Regions from separate parts of the Promicromonospora sp. NPDC090134 genome, predicted to be linked through region 3. Evidence: predicted binding sites of a transcription regulator. Region 3 holds the regulator's gene; each other region holds the start of a gene.
What was found. Region 3 encodes LexA, which represses DNA repair genes until DNA is damaged. Its sites were predicted from a motif close to TCGAACANNTGTTCGA; they were not measured.
Positions count from the first base shown of each region.

Region 1: a site for LexA is predicted at 1,764-1,779, ahead of ACIPN7_RS22190 (DUF222 domain-containing protein). Genes of this name have one in related genera too.
Region 2: a site for LexA is predicted at 2,276-2,291, ahead of ACIPN7_RS13110 (DUF222 domain-containing protein). Genes of this name have one in related genera too.
Region 4: a site for LexA is predicted at 2,922-2,937, ahead of ACIPN7_RS22690 (DUF222 domain-containing protein). Genes of this name have one in related genera too.

Region 1 covers NZ_JBIVCZ010000009.1:48,047-53,015, reverse strand. Annotated here, with positions in the region: gene ACIPN7_RS22200 (DNA-binding protein) at 137-1,087, shown strand; gene ACIPN7_RS22195 (VOC family protein) at 1,195-1,620, shown strand; gene ACIPN7_RS22190 (DUF222 domain-containing protein) at 1,830-3,446, shown strand; gene ACIPN7_RS22185 (alpha/beta fold hydrolase) at 3,588-4,969, shown strand, end outside.
Region 2 covers NZ_JBIVCZ010000004.1:167,975-172,943, reverse strand. Annotated here, with positions in the region: gene ACIPN7_RS13125 (WxL protein peptidoglycan domain-containing protein) at 1-1,007, shown strand, start outside; gene ACIPN7_RS13120 (BMP family ABC transporter substrate-binding protein) at 1,019-1,681, shown strand; gene ACIPN7_RS13115 (DUF2200 domain-containing protein) at 1,720-2,088, shown strand; gene ACIPN7_RS13110 (DUF222 domain-containing protein) at 2,425-4,176, shown strand; gene ACIPN7_RS13105 (SDR family NAD(P)-dependent oxidoreductase) at 4,258-4,969, opposite strand, start outside.
Region 3 covers NZ_JBIVCZ010000002.1:47,996-52,964, reverse strand. Annotated here, with positions in the region: gene ACIPN7_RS06680 (ATP-dependent DNA helicase) at 1-1,801, shown strand, start outside; gene ACIPN7_RS06675 (L-lactate dehydrogenase) at 1,811-2,800, shown strand; gene lexA (transcriptional repressor LexA) at 2,874-3,689, opposite strand; gene ACIPN7_RS06665 (LysM peptidoglycan-binding domain-containing protein) at 3,881-4,375, shown strand; gene nrdR (transcriptional regulator NrdR) at 4,538-4,969, shown strand, end outside.
Region 4 covers NZ_JBIVCZ010000009.1:146,146-151,114, forward strand. Annotated here, with positions in the region: gene ACIPN7_RS22685 (MFS transporter) at 1-1,135, shown strand, start outside; gene ACIPN7_RS22690 (DUF222 domain-containing protein) at 1,242-2,870, opposite strand; gene ACIPN7_RS22695 (iron chaperone) at 3,079-3,435, shown strand; gene ACIPN7_RS22700 (DUF2568 domain-containing protein) at 3,585-3,962, opposite strand; gene ACIPN7_RS22705 (sigma-70 family RNA polymerase sigma factor) at 4,114-4,969, shown strand, end outside.

The DNA.
Region 1 (4,969 bases), on a different contig from region 3:
GGTGCGCAGTGTGTGGAGCGAAAGTAGGAGTAGGATTGCGCTACTACTCGTACTACTACGAGTGGAAACAATGCGGGTGGAAAGAACGACTGTCGAAACAGGGACGGTCGAGACGACGACGTGAGCGGGGAACGACGTGCGGGACAAGGAACGGGTCTTCCAGGCGGCGGACGCACTGGCGGCCGAGGGCGCGGCGCTGACCGTGACGAACGTGCGCGAGCGCGCCGGCTGCTCCAATGCCACGGCCACGAAGTACCTGCGGGAGTGGCGCGACGCGAAGACCGCCGAGGACGACGCGCGCAGCGCGCTCCCTGACCTGCCCGCCGCGGTGAGCGCGCTGGCGGAGCGCGGTCTGGAGGCCCTGTGGGGTGCGGCGGTCGAGGCGGCACGGGCGGAGCACGAGGCAACGGTGGCGGCGTCGGAGGAGGCGCTGAGCGCCGTCGTCAGTGAGGCGGACGCCCTGGCGGCGCGCGTGGACGAGGCCGACGCCGAGCTCGCGCAGTTCCGTGCCCTGTTGGAGACCGCACGTGAGCACGCGCGGTCGGTCCAGGACGAGCGCGACGCGGCCGAGGAGGCCCGGGGCGACGCGGCGTCGTCGGCAGCCAGGCTGGGGGGTGAGCTCGACGGCGCGCGGCGGGCACTGGAGTCCGTGCGCGACGAGCTCGCCGAGGCCCGGGCGGGGGCCGCGGCCGCCGAGCGAGCGCGGTCCGAGGCGGAGTCGGCGCGCGCGCAGGCGGACGGTGCTGCCGTGGGCCTGCGGGAGTCCCTGACGGACGTGCGCGGCGCGCTCGAGGCCGCACGGGGCGACGTCGCGCAGGCGAACCGTGACCGGGCTGCCGCCGATGCCGCGCGCGCCGCCGCCGAGGCCTCCGTGGCCCGGCTGGAGGGCGAGCTCTCCGCGTCCCGGGACGCGCTGGAGTCCGCGCGCAGGCAGGCAGCGGACGCCGAGGAGGCGCGCGTCGTGGCGATCGCCGGCCAGGCCCAGGCCGAGGGCACCGCCGCGGGGCTGCGGGAGGCGCTGAGCGCGGCCGTTCAGCGGGTCGACCCGTCCGGGACCGAGTCCGCTCCTGTGGCGCAGGCGGGGTGAGGCAGCGGGGTGAGACACGGGCGAAAGGGCGAGTGAAAACCGCCCCTGAGCACGAAAAACACCCGCGGGCTCCGGCGAGTGTCAGTGTCCGGTGCTGAGATGGCGGCATGAGCCTTCGAGGATTCTCCACCATCAACTACTGGGCCGACGACGTCGCCGCGGCCTCCGCCTGGTACACCGAGGTGCTCGGCGTCGAGCCCTACTTCCAGCGGTCCGGACCGGACGGCACGCCCGCCTACGCCGAGTTCCGGATCGGGGACCACGAGGCCGAGCTCGGCCTCGTCAGCCGGGCCTACGCGCCCCCGGGCCTGCCCGACCAGCCCGGGGGCGCGCTCATGTACTGGCACGTCGACGACCTGCGGGGCACCGTGGCCCGACTGCTCGACCTGGGTGCCACCGAGTACCAGCCCGTCACCGAGCGCGGCCACGACTTCGTCACCGCCGCGGTCGTAGACCCCTTCGGCAACGTGCTTGGCGTCATGTACAACCCGCACTACGTCGAGCAGTTCGGAGCGACCGCCGGGGCGGAGTAGGCGTGGAGTGACCGCTGCGTGACCGCAGGCAGATCGGCTGCTGGCCGGGGTCCCGGTGCGCGACATCTCGATGCGGTGCGCCTCCACGCGCAACGGCTCCGTGGTTCAACGGTTATCCACAGATTTCATCTCGGCCCAGCAGGTCGAATGTATGTTCGATAACCTTGGAGAGTCGGCACAGCAACAGATCGGGACGGGGGTGACACGAGATGGACGGCACACCAGCGACTCCACCCGAGCCCCGTCAGGCGTGCGGGCCTCGCGCCCTCGAGACCGTCCTGAGCGAGCTGGACGTGCTCGCCGACGAGCTGGTGGCCTCAGCGGGACCGGACGCGGTCGCCGGCGGCGGCGAGTCCGCCGGTACCGGTGGCGTCGCGGTCCCTCGGCTCGTCGTCGCCGCACCGCGGCTGCGTGCGCTCAGTGCCCGCCTGGACACGGTCCGGCTGACGTGGCTGCCCGTGATCGAGGCTCGGCATCCCTGGCAGGCCACGGGTGCGCGGACGTTCTCGGCCTGGCTCGCCAGGACGGAGAACGTCAGCACCACCACCGCCAACCGGGAGGCCCGAACCGGCCGGGTGCTGCGTGACCACCTGCCCACGGCCCGCGCGGCGGCGCTCGCGGGCGGCATCGGCGTCGACCACGTCCGTGCCCTGGTGGACGTCGCGCCCACCAGCGAGGCACGCAAGGCGGCACTGGCCGCGCCGATCGAGCTGGACGGCTCCGAGGGTGGCGCTGCTGCTGACCTGTGCGGCGATGCGGTCGATGGCGATGCGGTCGGCGACGGTGCGGTCGATGACGAGGCTTCTGCCGAGCCGGGCACCACGGACGGTGACCCGGAAACGGTGGGCGACACCCGTCCGGCTCCCCCGGCCATCACCGGCGAGGGGTACCTGACGGGGCTGGCCGGTGCTTGCGACCCGGCGCGCTTTCGTCGGGTGCTGAAGCGGTTCGGCCAGGTCGCGGACCCCGACGCGGACGACCGCGGCTACCGGGAGGCGACCGAACGTGAGCACCTGGAGGTCTCGCCGACGTTCGGGGGCTGGCACGTCAACGGCTTCCTCACCGACGAGCACGGGCACCTGCTGTCGACGGCGCTCGGCTCGATGATGGGCTCCCCGGCCGCCGGCGACGACCGCACACCCACCCAGCGCCGGGCGCAGGCGCTCGCCGACCTGGCGCGGGACGTCCTGGACAACGGCCGCGTCGGATCGGGGGCCGCGGTGCGTCCGCACGTCCACGTCACCGTCTCCCTGACGGAGCTGCTCCGGAGCGGGCGGACGAACAGCCACGGCGGACGGACCGGAGCCGGACAGACGAACGTCGGATCGACGAATGGCGGCGCGCTCCGTCCCGGCGACCTGACGGCGCTGACGGCTCAGCCCGCGACGTTCACGGGGGCGTCCGCGAAGGGAAGCGTCGTTCCCCGCGACCTCCTGCGCCGGCTTCTGTGCGACGCCGAGGTCACGCGCGTCGTGTTCGGCGCAGACGCTACCGCGATCGACGTCGGACGCGCCCAGCGCACGGTGACCGGGCAGATGCGCAAGGCAGTGATCGCCCGTGACCAGCACTGCGTCTATCCCGGCTGCGATCAGCCACCCAGCCGGTGCGAGGTGCACCATGCGTTGCGGCACTGGGCCGACGGCGGCGAGACGTCCGTCGCGAACTCCGCCCTCTTGTGCTGGCACCACCACACGCTCGTGGACACCACCGGGATCACCATGGCGTGGGAGCCGGGTCCGACACCGGACCAGCCGGGGCACTGGAGCTTCGCCAACCGCCACGGTCGCAGGATCGGGCTGCCATGGGCCCGGGATCGGGCTGCTTGAGGACGGCCACATGCTGTCCCGGGCTAGGTTGCGTCAGTGACTTCCGTACCTGTGCCCTCCGTACCTGTGCCCTCCGTGCCTTCGACAGACGTGCCTTCGACAGACGTGCCCTTGGCTTCCGCACCCGTGCCCTCCCTACCCGTGCCCTCGGCGCCAGAGATCATCAGTGCCCTGCTCGACCTCACGGCCTGGGCCGTCTTCGACGTCGACCCGGAGGGCCGGATCCTCGCGGGGAACGACGAGTCCGGCAGCATGCAGCTCGTCGAGATCGCGCCCGACGGCACCCGGACCCAGCTCACGGCACTGCCCTCGCGCTGCTCCGGCCGCTACGTGCCGGGCGCACGCCGCGTGGTGGTGCAGCACGACAACGGCGGCGACGAGCAGATGCAGCTCAGCCTCCTGGACATCGAGCGCACCGACGTCCCCGCCACGCTCGCCGACCTGGCTCCGCTGGTCCACGACCCCGCGTACAAGCACGACCTGGCCGACGTCTCCGCCGAGTCCGTGGTGTTCCTGACCAACCGGCGCGACGGAGTCGACTTCGATGTCGTGGTGCACGACCTGGCGACCGGCTCCGAGACCACGCTGTACGACGGTGGCGGGTACCTCATCGACGCCGTCGCCTCCCACGACCGGCGCTCCGTGGCGATCACGACGCTGAGCAGCCAGCCGCGCTCCACGCAGGTCCTCATCGCCGGTGGCGCCGCGGGTGGCAGCGCGGGTGCAGGCGCGGGTGCGGGTGCGAGGGTGGGCTCAGCGGGGAGCGGGACCGGGGCGGCCCGACCCGTCGCTGTCACTGCGGCCGACGAGCACGCCCACCACACCCACGTCGCCTGGGCGGCCGGCGACGACGCGCTCGTCATGTCATCGGACCACGAGCGGGAGTTCGCCGCCATCGTGCGGGTGCACGTCGGCGACTCTGCCCAAGACTCTGCCCAAGACACCGTCCGCGACGGTGCGCCCGACGGAGCCGACGGGACCGTCTGGGAGATCCTGGTCGAGGCCGACGACCACGACCTCGCGGTGATCCTGTCCCCCGACGGCTCCGCGATGGTCGTGGGCCACCACCAGGACGGCATCACCACCCTGGCCGTCCACGAGCACGACGGCACCTACCGCTGCGACGTCACGCTGCCCGACGACGGCGTGCCCAGCGTCATCTGGGCCCCGGACTCCTCACGGTTCGCCGTACACCTGACCGCCTCCGGCGACCCCGGATCGATCCACCTCGTCGACGCCGCCAGCGGCAGCACCACCACCCTGGTCGACGGCCGCGCCCAGATTCCCGAGGGCCTGCCGATCTCGCTGCCCACGGTGCACCGCGTCCCCACCCCGGACGGCGAGCAGATCCCCTGCTTCGTGTACCGGCCCGCCACCGGCACGACCGGCACGACCGTCGCGGGCGCCTCCGTGGTCCTTGTGCACGGCGGACCCGAAGGAGAGGCGACCCGCCTCTTCTCCCCCGTCATCCAGGCGCTCGCCGGCACCGGATTCACCGTGCTGGTCCCGAACGTCCGCGGCTC
Region 2 (4,969 bases), on a different contig from region 3:
CGGCGGGGCAGCTCGACGTGCTGACGCGGGACACCGGCGCTGAGGACACTGACACGGGGGACACTCACACGGGGGACACCGACACGGGGGACACCGGCTCCGTGCACGTCGGGTCCTGGCTCGACCCCGCCGTCGACCAGGTGCGCCTCGCGCCCGGCGAGAGCGCCGACGTCCCCTTCACGCTCGACGTGCCCGACGACGCGACTCCCGGCGACTACGCCGGCGCGATCCTCACGTCGCGCACCGTCACCGCGCAGGAGGCGGGGCTCGACTACGAGACCCGGTCCGGGATCCGCGTGTACCTGCGGGTCGCCGGCGACCTCGCGCCGAGCCTGACGGTCACCGACGCGCACGTCGGGTACCACCAGACCCTCAACCCCTTCGGACCGGGCGACGCGACCGTCACCTACACCGTCCGCAACGACGGCAACGTCCGCCTGGCCGCGCAGCAGGACGTCGGCGTCGCCGGCCCGTTCGGCTGGCTCGGCGCGCAGGGCGCGGCCGCCGACGTGCCCGAGCTGCTGCCGGGCGAGTCCTGGCCCGTGTCCGTGCCGGTCGACGGCGTGGCCCCGCTGTTCTGGCTCGGCGCCGACATCGTGCTCGTCGCCCAGCTTCCCGACGTAGCCGGCGCGACCCCCGGCGTGGCCCCGGTCGAGGCCCACGCGTCCGGCTTGGCCGTGCCCTGGCCGCTGCTCGCCGTCATCGTGCTGCTGGTCGGAGCCGTCGTCGTGATCGTGCGCCGCCGCCGGACCCGCGGGCAGCGCGAGGACGCCCGCGTGCAGGCCGCCGTCGCGAAGGCGCTCGCGGAACGCGCGGCGTCGGAGGGCACGTCGGCGGAGGGCACGTCGGCGGAGGGCACGTCGGCGGAGGGCACGGCGGTGGAGGGCACGGCGGTGGAGGGCGCGGCGGGCGAGGGCGCGGCGGGCGAGGCCGAGGAGTCGACGGGCTCTGACCAGGCAGCCCCTGAGGAATCAGAGGCGCCGAGGTCCGGGGCGGTCGCACCGTGATGCGGCCGGCAGTGGGACTCACCGCGAGTCTGGCCGCGGCCGCCGTCGCGCTCACCCTCGCCGCGTGCGGCGCCGTCGCGCCCGGCTCGACGTCGGACGGCGTCGCCAGTCCGCCGCCCCTGACCGGTTTCGCCGCGCGGTTCGTCGGGTCCAGCCACGAGCCGGCGCCGGAGGCGACGGTCCGCCCCACGCCGGGCACGTGGGACGACGTCGCCGTCCCCGCCGGGTACACGATCGTCGTTATCGCCCGTGGCGACGACGACGCGACGGCGACCCTCACGGACGCCGTCGAGCGCTACGCCGCAGACCACGGGGCGGACCTGACCGTGCTGGAGGCGCGGAGCGACGACGAGGTCGAGCAGCGCATCGACGAGGCCGTGACGGCCGCGCCGGACCTCGTGGTCGGCGTCGGCGACGGCGTGGTGGACGTCTTCTCCTTGATCACCGCGCAGTACCTGGAGACCGACTTCCTGGTGGTCGGCGCGCAGCTCCCGGAGCCGACCCACAACGTGACCGCTGTCGTCTGGCCGGGCGCTGAGTTCCGGGGAACGGGGCTGGGCAACGACGACGCCCACCCGGCCGCAGTCACGCCCGGCCGGGCGCGCGAGGCGGTCTCGGCCGGGGCGGCCAGTGTGCTGCACGACCTGACGGGCATCGTCATCGAGCTCGGCTAGGTGCTCGGGGTGTCGGAGGGCTCGGTTAGGGTCGAGGAATGGCCGGACACCGGATCTTCGCGATGAGCTTCGCCAGCATCTACCCGCTGTACGTGCAGAAGGTGGAGCGAAAGGGGCACGCCACTGCCGAGCTGGACCAGGTCATCACCTGGCTCACGGGCTACGACGACGCCGGGCTGCGCCGTGTCCTCGACAGCGACGTCGACCTGGAGACCTTCTTCGCGCAGGCCCCCGCGATGAACCCGAACGTGTCCCTGATCAAGGGCGTCATCTGCGGGTACCGCGTCGAGGACATCGAGGACCCGCTGATGCAGCAGATCCGGTACATGGACAAGCTGGTCGACGAGCTGGCCCGTGGCAAGAAGATGACGTCGATCCTGCGGGGGAGCGCGACGGCCGGGATCTGAGGCGGGCGGCACGGAGTCCTCGGTCGCGGCGATGGTTGCCGGCTCCCTGCCATGGTGCGATCCCGCCATGTCCCGATCCTCTCTGTCGAGGTGTGCGCGAGGCCCCTGAGGCGTGCCCCTTGAGCAACAGTAGGCCTTGATCTGCCTCGGGAAGAGTTATCCACGGATTTCAAATGCGCCTCGCAGTGCGTATGAATGTTCGAGACAATGGTGTCAGGCGAACGGCGAGGGCAGGGGGTGGCACCGGTGGAGTCCACGAACGGGCGAGGAACTGAGGGCGTGCAACCAGCTGGTGCTCCTGCTGCTGGCCCGGCAGGCGTGGCCTCGTTGGAGGGTGTGCTGGACCGGATCGAGGCCGCGGTGGGGGAGCTGGCGGCCCTGGTGGCGTCGGAGGTGCTCGATGGTTGGGGCGCTCCGTCGATCGCCAGGCTGATGCGGGCCCACACCCGGGTCCGCAAGGTGACCGGACGGTTGGATGGTGTGCGGTTCACGGTGCTGCCCCGGATCGAGGACGAGGGTTCGTGGCGTAGTGGTGGCATGTCCCGGACGTTCACGTCCTGGCTGCGCCTGCGCGAAGGCGTGTCGGCGTCGACGGCTCGGAAGGACGTCACCGCCGCCCGCCGCCTGGCGCAGGCGTTGCCGGTGACCCGTGAGCGTCTGGTCGCCGGCACCCTGGGCGCGGATCATGCCCGCGTGATGTGCGAGGTGGCCCCGACGAGTCAGAGTCGTGAGGACGCGTTGGCGTGGCTGGTCGATACCCGCACGGGTGAGCCGACCACACCAGAACTGTTCGTCCAGACGGTGCCGATCGATCTGCCCGACCCGGCGGACGACCCGGACGGTACCCGCACCCGTGACCAGATCACCGAGGTGCTGGAGACCGCGATCTCCGAGGGGACCCTGGTCACGGGTGAGGGTCTGGTGTTGCGGGAGGCGGGAGTGTTGAACGCGGATCAGTTCCGGGTGGTGGCGCGCCGGTTCGCCACGGTGACCGATCCGGACACCGATGACGTGGAGGACGACATGGCCGCCCGGGGTGAGTTCCTGGACGTGTCCAAGACCCTGGGCGGCTTTCACGTGGCGGGGTTTCTCACTGACGAGCACGGTCTACTGGTCTCGACGGCGATCACGGCGTTGATCGGTGCCCCGGCCGCTGAGGATGATCGGTCCCCGGCGCAGCGTCGGGCGCAGGGACTGGCGGATCTGGCACGCCTGACCCTGGACGCGAATGTCGTTTCGCCCGGTGCTGCGATCCCGCCGCATCTGAACGTGACGGTGTCGTGGTCGGAGCTGACCGCGCAGGTCACCCGTACCCGGGACGGGTTGTGCCTGACCTGCGGACAGGCGCAGCCAGGTCGGGGCAGCAAGCCCTCACTCCCGGTCCCGCGCGGCACAGGACCGACGACACCGGGCAGCGCGACGACACCGGGCAGCGCGACGACACCGGGCAGCGCGACGACACCGGGCAGCACGACGACACCGGGCAGCACGAGAACACCGGGCAGCGCGGCGACACCGGGGCGGGTCACCGTGCCCGGTGCGCCTTCGGTGTCCGGGTTGCTGTCCGTGGGTGGTGCGGTGTTCACGGAGTCAGGTGGTCGGGTGCCGTCGGGGTTGTTGCGCAGGTTGGCGTGTGACAGCGCGGTGACGCGGGTGGTGTTCGGCCCGGATGGTGCGGTACTGGATGTGGGGCGGGCGCAGCGGACGGTGTCGGGGCAGATGCGTCGTGCGGTGATCGCGCGCGATGGGCATTGTGTGTTCCCGGGCTGCGATCAGCCGCCGTCGCGGTGCGAGGTTCATCATGCGGTGACGCACTGGGCTGATGGTGGTGGGACGTCGGTGGGCAACAGTGCGTTGTTGTGCTGGTACCACCACCAGCTCGTCGATACCCGGGGCATCACGATGCACTGGGCCGGTAAACCTGCCGCGCCCACCGGGGCCGGGGCGCTGCTGGAGACCGGGTGGGCCTTCACCGACGCCCGTGGTCACCGCCTCCGCCTGCCCGAACCCATCGACCCGATTCCCGTACCGAGCGAGGCTGCCGACCCCGACGACTCGTCCGCCATGCCACCCGCGACGGCGGCATAGCCGATGGCCCGGCGATGCCCTGGCTCTGCCCTTCCTCGCGCGTTCGAGAGGCGAGGTCGGGACGAGCCAGGGCATCGCCGGTCAGACCGCGTTCGGGGTGAGCGCGTTGAAGACGACCTCGCGTTCGGCGCCCGTGGCGATGCGCCAGACCGCGTCGGCGAGGTCGTCGGGGTCGAGCACCGGTTCGGGTGTTGCTTCCGGCGCATCCGCTGCGCTGACGTTCGTGGTCGCCCGGCCCGCTGTCAGCATCCGGTGGATGTCGCCGCGCTCGATGAGCCCGCCCACCACGAGCGAGCCCACGTGGACGCCGTCGGGCCCAGCGGCCGCGGCGAGGGTCAGGGCGTAGGTGCGCAGCGCGGCCGAGGCCGGCGCGAACGGCCCGAGGAACGGCAGCGGGACGACGGCGCTGAGTCCCGACACGTAGACGATCGCTCCGCTGCCGCGCTCGCGCATGCCCGGCAGCACCAGTCCGGCGAGCTCGACGGCGGGGTCCACGACCTGGGCGGCGGCGGCGCGGACGTCGTCGGCGCGCGTCTCGAGGATGCCGATCGGGGCGGCCGCCGGGTTGTCGGCGCCTGGCCCGTGATAGACGACGTCGACGGGTCCGAGCTCGGCCTCGACCTCGCCGACCGCGCGCCGCAGGTCACCGGGGCGGCGCACGTCCGCGGCGACGGCGACGGCGCGGACCCCGGCCGAGCGGAGGTCGTCCAGGTAACCGGGGTGCCGGTCGGCACTGCGGGAGACCAGGCCGACCTGGTACCCCTCCTTGCCGAACCGCCGGGCCACCGACATG
Region 3 (4,969 bases):
CGCCCTGCAGCGACAGGTCATCACGCGCGACCTCCCGCTCGTGGCCAAGGCCGTCGCGCCGGCGCTGCCGCGCGAGCCGCGCATCGCGCTGCTCAAGGGCTGGCACAACTACCTGTGCGTGCACAAGGTGGGCGGCGGCTACCCGGAGGACGAGACCACCCTCTTCGACCTGCCCGGCGGCGAGGACCACCCCAGGACCGAGGAGGCCGCCGGGGGCGCCGCCCGCAGCCGCCGCCGGGACGACGGCGCCTCGCTCGCCGACCACGTCCGCCGCCTGCACGAGTGGGCGGGCGAGACCGACACGGGTGACCGCGACGACCTGGTGCCCGGCGTGCCCGAGCGGGCCTGGCGCCAGGTGTCCGTCACGGCGATGGAGTGCCTGGGCGGCAGGTGCCCCATGCTCGCCGAGTGCTTCCCGGACAAGGCGCGGGCCGCCGCCCGCGAGGCGGACGTGGTGGTCACCAACCACGCGATGCTCGGCATCGCGGCCACGGGCAGCCCGGGCGTGCTCCCGGAGCACGACGTCGTGGTGGTCGACGAGGCGCACGAGCTCACCGACCGTGTGACGTCGTCGGCCACCGTGGACCTGTCCATGGCGTCGGTGGAGAGCGCGGCGCGGCTGGCCCGGCGCCACGCGGGCACCAACACCGACACCCTGGACGCGGCGGCGCAGAGCCTCGGCACCCTGCTGGTCACCGCGCCGGCTGAGCGGTTCCCGAGCGGCCTGCCGGACGCGCTGCGCACGGCGGTCGGCGCGGTGCGCGACGCCGCGCGCGAGGTGCTGAGCACCCTCAAGCCCGAGGGCGGCAAGGGCGCCCAGGGCAAGGACGCGGGCCAGCCCGACCCGGGGCTCAAGATGGCGCAGGGCGCCATGCTCCAGCTCTTCGAGACGGCGGAGCGCATGGCGGCGCAGGACACGACCGCCGACGTGCTGTGGTGCTCGCGCCCGGACAACGGCTGGGGCGGGTTCGGCGACAACGTGACGCGGCTGCACGCGGCCCCGCTGCACGTGGCCGGGTTGATCCGCACGCACCTGCTGGGCGAGTCGACGGGCGTGTTCACCTCGGCGACGCTGGCGCTGGGCGGCACGTTCGACGCCGTCGCCGGAACACTCGGCCTCAACGGCGCCGACGCCCCGCCGTGGCAGGGTCTCGACGCGGGCAGCCCGTTCGACTACCCGAAGCAGGGCATCCTCTACATCGCGCGGCACCTGCCCGCCCCCGGTCGCGAGCCGACCACCGAGGCGCAGCTCGACGAGATCGCGGAGCTCATCACGGCCGCGGGCGGTCGCACGCTCGGGCTGTTCTCGTCCCGGCGCGCCGCGAACGCCGCAGCCGAGGCGATGCGGGAGCGGCTCGACTTCCCGATCCTGGCCCAGGGCGACGACCAGCTCCCCACCCTCGTGCGCGAGTTCGCCGAGGATCCGGCCACGTGCCTGTTCGGCACGCTGTCCCTGTGGCAGGGCGTCGACGTGCCGGGACCGTCCAACCAGCTCGTGCTCATCGACCGCATCCCGTTCCCGCGCCCGGACGACCCGGTCAAGGCCGCGCGCGCTCGCGCCGTCGAGCAGGCGGGCGGCAACGGGTTCATGGCAGTGTCCGCGCAGCACGCCGCGCTGCTGCTCGCGCAGGGCGCGGGACGCCTGGTGCGCAGCATGGACGACCGGGGCGTCGTCGCGGTCCTCGACCCACGGCTCGCGACGGCACGGTACGCGTCGTTCCTGACCCGGTCGATGCCCGGGTTCTGGCCCACCACCGACCCGAAGCTGGTCCGCGCCGCGCTCGCCAGGCTCGACACATAGCCTGAGGGCATGGCAGCCCCCTCGGACGTCCCCGCCGCCCAGCCCGCCGGATCCCGCACCACCAAGATCGCCGTGGTGGGTGCGGGGGCCGTGGGGTCGACGCTCGCCTTCGCGGCGCTGACCCGCGGCTCCGCCCGCACCATCGCCCTGCTCGACATCGACCGGCAGAAGGTCGACGCCGAGGTGCTGGACCTGCAGCACGGGCTGATGTTCACGTCCCAGGCGCACGTGATCGGCTCGGACGATCCGGCGGTGTGCGAGGGGGCCGACGTCGTGGTGGTCACGGCGGGCGCCAAGCAGAAGCCCGGCCAGAGCCGCGTCGACCTCGCCGAGGCGACGATCGGTCTGATGCGCACCATCCTGCCGGGCCTGGTCGAGGTCGCACCCGACGCGACCTACCTCATGGTGACCAACCCCGTGGACGTGGTGACCTACGCGGCCCTCAAGATCTCGGGGCTGCCCCGCGAGCGGCTCTTCGGCAGCGGCACCGTGCTCGACTCGTCGCGGCTCCGCGTGGTGCTCGCGGAACGGTGCGGGGTGGCCGTCGGGAACGTGCACGCCTACATCGCCGGGGAGCACGGCGACTCGGAGATCGCGCTCTGGAGCTCCGCCTCGATCGGCGGCGTGCCGTTGCTCGACTGGGTGCCGGTCGGTGGCGCCGCGCCCCTGGACGCCGCGGTGCGCGCGGAGGTGCACCACGAGGTGGTCGACTCGGCCTACCGGATCATCGCGGGCAAGGGCGCCACCAACTACGCCGTGGGCCTGGCCGCGACCCGCATCATCGAGGCGGTGCTCAAGGACGAGCGCCGGATCATGCCGGTGTCCTCGCTGCTCGATGACTACCACGGCATCAGCGACGTCTGCCTGTCGGTGCCGTCCCTCGTGGACCGGCGAGGCGTCACGAGCACCGTGCAGGTACCCATGTCGGACGACGAGCTGGCCGGGCTGCGCGCATCGGCCGACAGCGTGCGTGCGGTGCAGCGGCGTTTCGGGTTCTAGGGGGTAGGCAACGCGACAGGCCCGACCACCGTGAGCCGGTGATCGGGCCTGTCGGGAACCCTGGTGCCTCGGGTCAGAGGCTGCGCAGCACCGCGACGACGCGGCCCAGGATCTGCGCCTCGTCACCCGGGATGGGCTCGTAGGCCGGGTTCTGCGGCAGCAGCAGCACGTGCCCGTCGGTCTGCTTGAACGTCTTGACCGTGGCCTCGCCGTCGATCATGGCGGCGACGATCTCGCCCTGCTCGGCCACGTTCTGGCGGCGCACCACGACCCAGTCCCCGTCGCAGATCGCGGCGTCGACCATCGAGTCGCCCGCGACCTTGAGGAGGAACAGCTCGCCGTCACCCACGAGCTGGCGGGGGAGCGGGAAGACGTCCTCGACGACCTGCTCGGCGAGGATCGGCCCACCGGCCGCGATGCGGCCGACGAGCGGCACGTACGACGGCGGCGGGGTGCTCGCGTCGTCCGGCACCGAACCGCCCCAGTGGACCTGGCCGCTACGCCGCGGCTCGGGCCAGTGGATCTCACCGCGCGTCGGCTTCTCGACCTGCTCGGCCAGGGGCTCGACGAGCTCCATGGCACGCGGCCGGTTGGGGTCGCGGCGCAGGAAGCCCTTCTTCTCCAGCATCTGGAGCTGGTGCTTGACGCTCGACGGGCTGGCCAGCCCGACGGCCTCGCCGATCTCGCGCATCGACGGCGGGTATCCGCGCGTCTCGAACGACTGCCGAATCGTGTCCAGCACAAGGCGCTGCCGCTCGGTGAGGCGGTCTGCCGGCGAGATCGCGTGCACGCCGGCGACCGCCCCGTCGCCCGGCGCGTCCAACGTGGCGACGCCCGAGAGTGCCGTGTCGACGGCTCTCGTGTCGCTGGTCCCGTCCCGTCCCGTCATGCCCGTGCCCCTCCCGTTCCGACAAATGTTCTCCTGTGCGCTGCCCACTCTAGATCACAAATGTGCTCGGCTCAAACGAATGTTCGAGCGTGTCTCGACTTCTACGGTGTCCCGTGCTACACAATGGTACGAGCGTTCGACGAACGTGTGTATGACGGACAAGAGTTCGAGTCACCTTTCGAGGAGGGGCCATGGGGGACGTGATCCCGCTGCGGCAGTACACCCCGGTGTACGGGCCGGCGTATGCGACGGTGCCCGGATCGAGCGCGGTCCGGGCGTATCGGCCGGGCCCGGCGCACACCCCGAGCCGGGCGTCGGCACCGCCCCGGCCGCGTCCGACCGCCTCCTCGTACGCGCCGCGCGGGCCGCGCACGTTCGCCGACCGGCTCGGGCTCGCGGGGCTGCGGCTCACCCGGCGCGGCCGGGTCGTGCTGGTGCTGCTGGCGATGCTCGTGGTCGCGCCGATGGCGACGTGGGGAGCGACCGCCGTGGCCAGCTCGCCGGGTGAGCCGACGGAGGTCCGCGTGCACGCGGTGCAGCCGGGGGAGACGCTCTGGGGCTTCGCCGAGCAGATCGCGGAGCCCGGGGAGGACGTCCGGCAGGCGGTCGCACGGCTGCAGGACCTCAACGAGATGACGTCGGGCACCGTGCGGGTCGGCGAGCTCCTCCTGCTCCCGAAGGAGTGACCGGAGGGCCCCCGAAAAGTGGCCGAACGCCCCGACGAAGTGGACGGAGGCCACGATTCGCCGTCAAATGTTGCGGCGATGTTGCATGGGGGTGGTTTGCCCGCTTACGGTCGGGGCGCGACCGGATGTCTCCGGTCCGTGGCCGACCACGCAGGAGTCAGCATGCACTGCCCGTTCTGTCGCCACGCCGACTCGCGCGTGGTGGACTCGCGGACCGCCGACGACGGCCTGTCGATCCGGCGCAGGCGGCAGTGCCCGAACTGCAACCGGCGGTTCACCACCGTCGAGACGGCCAGCCTGTCGGTGGTCAAGCGTTCCGGCGCCACCGAGCCGTTCAGCCGCGACAAGGTCGCCGCGGGCGTGCGCAAGGCCTGCCAGGGCCGCCCCGTCAGTGACGACGACCTGGCCATTCTGGCGCAGCGGGTCGAGGAGACCCTGCGGAGCAACGGCAGCGCCGAGATCGACGCGTACGAGGTGGGCCTCGCGATCCTCGGCCCCCTGCGCGAGCTCGACGAGGTGGCCTATCTCCGGTTCGCGAGCGTCTACCAGTCGTTCGACTCGCTCGAGGACTTCGAGAGCGCCATCACGTCCCTG
Region 4 (4,969 bases), on a different contig from region 3:
CGTGATCGGTCTGGTGGTCGCGGGGACCGCCACCGGGATGGGCGCACTGATCGCCGGACGCGCGGTTCAGGGCGTCGGCAGCGGGCTCTTCGGCGTGGCGCTGTACGTCCTGGTGGCACGCGTCTTCGTGGCGGAACGGCGTCCGGCCGTCTTCTCGGCGTTCGCCGCCGCGTGGGTGGTACCCGCGATCGTGGGGCCGGGGCTGGCCGGGCTCGTCGTCGACCACCTCGGCTGGCGCTGGGTCTTCCTCGGTGCGGCCGCGCTCACCGTCCCGGCCGCGATCCTGATGCGCCCAGGACTGACGGCGGCGCAGGGCGCGGGGCGGGTGCCGGCCGACGGGCGGGTATCGGCGGACGAGCTGGACGAGCTGGACGAGGACGGCACCGCAGCGCGGGGCAGCGCGCCGGACGACGGCGGCATCGACCTCGGCCTGCGGGACGGCGTCGAGACCTCCACCGGCGCGGGCCCGTCCTCCGACGTCGGACAAGCCGATCGACCGCTGCGGCACGCGCTGCGCCTGGCCCTGTCCGTGCTGCGTGCGGGACGCGGGCTGCCCGCCGTCGTGTCGGTGCGGGCACTGGTGTCGGCGGCGTTCACGGGTGCCGAGGTGCTGCTGCCGCTGCTCCTGGTGCACGAGCGGCACCTGAGCCCCGGAGGCGCCGGGCTGATCCTGACGGTCGGGGCCCTGGGCTGGTCCGCGGCGTCATGGGTGCGAGGGCGCAACCTGCTGCACCTGAGCCACGCCGGGTACGTGCGGCTCGGCGGCGGCCTGCTCGCCCTCGGGATGGTCGGCGCGGCGGTGCTCGTGCTGCCGGACGTACCAGCCGGGGTCGGGATGGCGTTCTGGGTGCTCTCGGGCAGCGGCATGGGCCTGGTGTACCCGACACTGTCCGTCCTCACGCTGGAGCTGGCGCCACCGCACGAGCAGGGCTCGGCGTCGTCCGCCCTCCAGGTGGCTGATGCCGTCGCGGCCGCCATCGCGTCGTCCGCGACCGGCGCCCTGCTCTGGACCCTGTACGACGTCGCCGGACTGCCCGCCTACGCCGTCGTGCTGGGGCTCACGGGGCTGCTGGCGGCGGCCGCGCTCGCGCTCGCGGGGAGGACCCGCGTCGCAGTCCCGCAGGTTGTGCCGTGAGCGCGGGACAGCAAGCGCAGAGCCGCGTAGGGCGGCGCCGCGCAGGGCGGAGCCGGTCGTAGGCAACCGAGGGACTTCGTGGGCGAGGGGACCCAGGCCCTGGGCGTCACGCGGCGGTGGCTGGTGGTGCGGCGGGTGGGTCGATGGGTTCGGGCAGTCGGATGCGGTGACCACGGGCGTCGGTGAAGACCCACCCTGTCTCCACCAGCACGCCCCTGGTGGTGGCGGAGGTCGGCTTGCCCTCCCAGGACATGGCGATTCCTCGGGCATCAACAATCTGGTGATGGAACCAGCACAACAACGCGCTGTTGCTCACCGACGTGGCACCACCCTCGGCCCAGTGCGTCACCGCGTGATGCACCTCGCACCGCGACGGCGGCTGATCACACCCCGGGAACACACAGTGCCCGTCCCGCGCGATCACCGCGCGCCGCATCTGCCCCGTGACCGTCCGCTGCGCCCGCCCCACATCCAGCACCGCACCCTCCGCACCGAACACGACCCGAGTCACCGCACTGTCACACGCCAACCGGCGCAACAACCCCACCGGCACCCGAGAGCCCGACTCCGTGAACACCGCACCACCCATACCCAGCAACCCAGAAGCCGGCACACCAGGCGCACCCGCGTTCGGCGCACCTGCGTTCCGTGCACCCCCGTTCGGCGCGCCCGACCGGCCCGGGACCGTCTGTCCGCAGGTCAGGCACGACCCCTCACGCGTGCGGGTGACCTGGGTGACCAGCTCCGACCAGGAGACCGTCACGTTCAGGTGCGGCCGGATCGACGCACCCGGCGAAGCCTGGTTCATGTCCAGCACCAGACGCGCCACATCCGCCAGACCCTGCGCACGGCGCTGACCCGGCGTCCTGGAGTCCTCCGCCGCCGGTGCGCCGGCCACGGCGGTCAACGCCGTAGTCAGCAGCAGGCCGTGCTCGTCGGTCAAGAACCCCGCCACATGGAACCCGCCCAGCGTCCTGGACACGTCCAGGAACTCACCCCGGACGGCCCTGTCATCGTCCACGTCGTCCGTGTCGGGGTCCGTGATCGTGGCGAACCGGCGCGCGACCACGCGGAACTGATCGGCATTCAGCACCCCCGCCTCGCGCAGGACCAGACCCTCACCCGTCGCCAGCACCCCCTCACCGATCGCGGTCTCCAGCACCTTCGTGATCCGGTCCCTGGTCTCCGATCCGTCCAGGTCATCCCGAGGGTCGGGGAAGTCGACGCTGACGGTCTGCACGAACGCCTCCGGTGTCGTCGGCTCACCGGTGCGGGTGTCGATCAACCACGCCAACGCGTCCTGACGCGTCTGGCTGGTGGGCGCGACCTCCGCCATCACCCGGGCGTGATCCACCCCCACACGCCCGGCCACCAGCCCCGCCCGGGTGGCCGGCAACGCCTGCGCCAGCCGCCGCGCCGTCGCCACGTCCTTACGGGCCGTGCCCGCCGCGACACCCTCCCGCAGCCGCAACCACGACGCGAACGTGCGCGACATGCCACCGCTACGCCAGGACCCGTCGTCCTCGATCCGCGGCAGCACCGTGAACCGCACCCCGTCCAACCGTCCCGTCACCCTGCGGATCCGGGAGTGCGCATCCATCAACCGCGCCACCGTCGGGGCACCCCAACCGTCCAGCACCCCCGGGGCGACCAGGTCGGCCAGCTCGCTGACCGCCGTCTCGATCCGGGCCAGCACCACCTCCAACGAACCCGGGGACACACCACCGGACGCCATCCCATTCGAGTCCACCCGTGCCACCCCCCTCGTTCACCTGACACCATTGTCTCGAACATTCATACGCACCGCGAGGCGCACTTCAAATCTGTGGACAACTCTTCGCACGCCTGGACAGGCGACGGCGACAGACGGCGGCGACGGCACGCCGTCGCCGTCCGACACCCCTGCCCTCGCGGAACCCGCCGGACCTCGCGAGGCTGTGCTCATGGGCGAGTTCACCGAGTACATCGCCGGCCTGGACGGGCCGGCCAAGGACGCCGTCGAGCACGTGCGGGCGCGGGCACTGCAGCTCGTGCCGGACGCCGAGGAGGGCATGAGCTACGGCATGGCCGCCCTGCGCTACCGGGGCAGCCCGCTGGTCTCGGCGCGCGCCACCGCGAAGCACATCGGGCTGTATCCGTTCAGCCCGCCCGCGATCGACGCGCTCGCACCCGACCTGGCCGATCTCTCGACGTCGAAGGGCACGGTGCGGTTCACACCGGACCAGCCGCTGCCGGACGACGTCCTGGACCGCCTCGTGCTGTTCCGGCGCGACGAGATCGACGCCATGCGGTCCCGCTGAACGGTCACGTCGAACGGTCACGTCGAACGGTCACGTCGAACGGTCACGTCGAACGGTCACGTCGAACGGTCACGTCGAACGGTCACGTCGAACGGTCACGTCGTGCCGCCGGTCCGGTGCGCGGGAAGCACTCGCGCCCGGCCCACGGCTCAGGCCCCCCGGCGCGGCCCGGAGTCGCGTTCGGGCTCCAGCACGCTGGGCCGGTTTCGGGTCAACCACAGCACCAGCCGGTCCACCGCCCAGACAGCCGCGAGCGCCACGCCGGGGGCGGCGGCTCCCACGCGCCAGCACAGGTATCCGACGCCGCCGAAGAGGGCCGCCTCCATGGCGACCTGCGCCCAGGCCGGGACCGCCACGGGTGCCTTCGGCGAGAGGAACGTCGCCCAGAGGGCGATCACGACGGCCGGCGCGAGGAGGACGGCGGCGAGGCGCCATCCGCCGTCGGCGAGGTTCCAGGCGGCGTAGCCCGCGCCCGCGGCGAGTGCGAGCTCGAGCAGGAAGCGCACGACAAGGGCAGTTGTTCTCACGCGCGCCAGCGTACGCACCGTGTGAGCTGGGCTCACGTGCCGTCCGCATGTCCCCTGGGTCACGGGGAGCCGATCCGGCGCAGGTCGCGCGAGGGTGTCACATCTGCCGCCCCCGTCCCGTCAGAGGGGTATGACGCGAGAGCATGTCCGCATGACCAAGCCCTCGACCTCGCCGTCCGCTGCGACAGCCGGCGCGACGGCCGGCGCGACAGCCGGCGCGACGCCGTCCGGCACTGTGCCCCGTACCGGCGCCTTCCTGGACGACGCCGCGCTCGGCCGGCTGCGTCCGCTCTCGTTCGCGGTCGCCTACCGGATGCTGGGCAGCGTGGCCGAGGCGGAGGATGTGGTGCAGGAGGCGCTGACACGCGTCTCGCAGGCGCCCGACGTGCGCAATCCCGACGCGTTCGTCACCACGGTGACGACGCGCATCGCCATCGACGTGCTGCGTTCGGCGCGGGTCCGGCGGGAGCAGTACGTGGGCGAGTGGCTCCCGGAGCCGCTGGTCGGTCCCGTCCCGTCGCTGCCGGTCGCGATGGCGACGCCGGCGCCCGACGTCGCGCGCCATGCCGAGCTCGCCGACGACCTCTCCACCGCGTTCCTGGTGCTGCTGGAGACCCTCACCCCGACCGAGCGTGCGGCGTTCCTGCTGCACGACGTGCTCGGGTTTCCGCACAGCGAGGCCGCCGACGTGATCGGCACCAGCGAGGTCGCCGCGCGGCAGCTCGCTTCACGCGCCCGACGGCGGATCGCGCGGCACGTTGCGTCGCCGCCCGTTGCGTCGCCGCCCGGTGCCCCGCTGCCCGCAGCGTCGCGGCCCGCAGCGCCCCGCCACCCGGAGCAGGACGACCTCGCGCACCACGTCCCGCCCACGCGGCCGCGCACCGCGAGCGACCGGGCCCGCGCCGAGGAGCTCGTGACCCGGTTCCTCGCCGCGTGCGAGGAGGGTGCGGTGGACTCGTTCCTGGAGCTGCTGGCCGAGGACGTGGTGCTCACGGGCGACGGCGGCG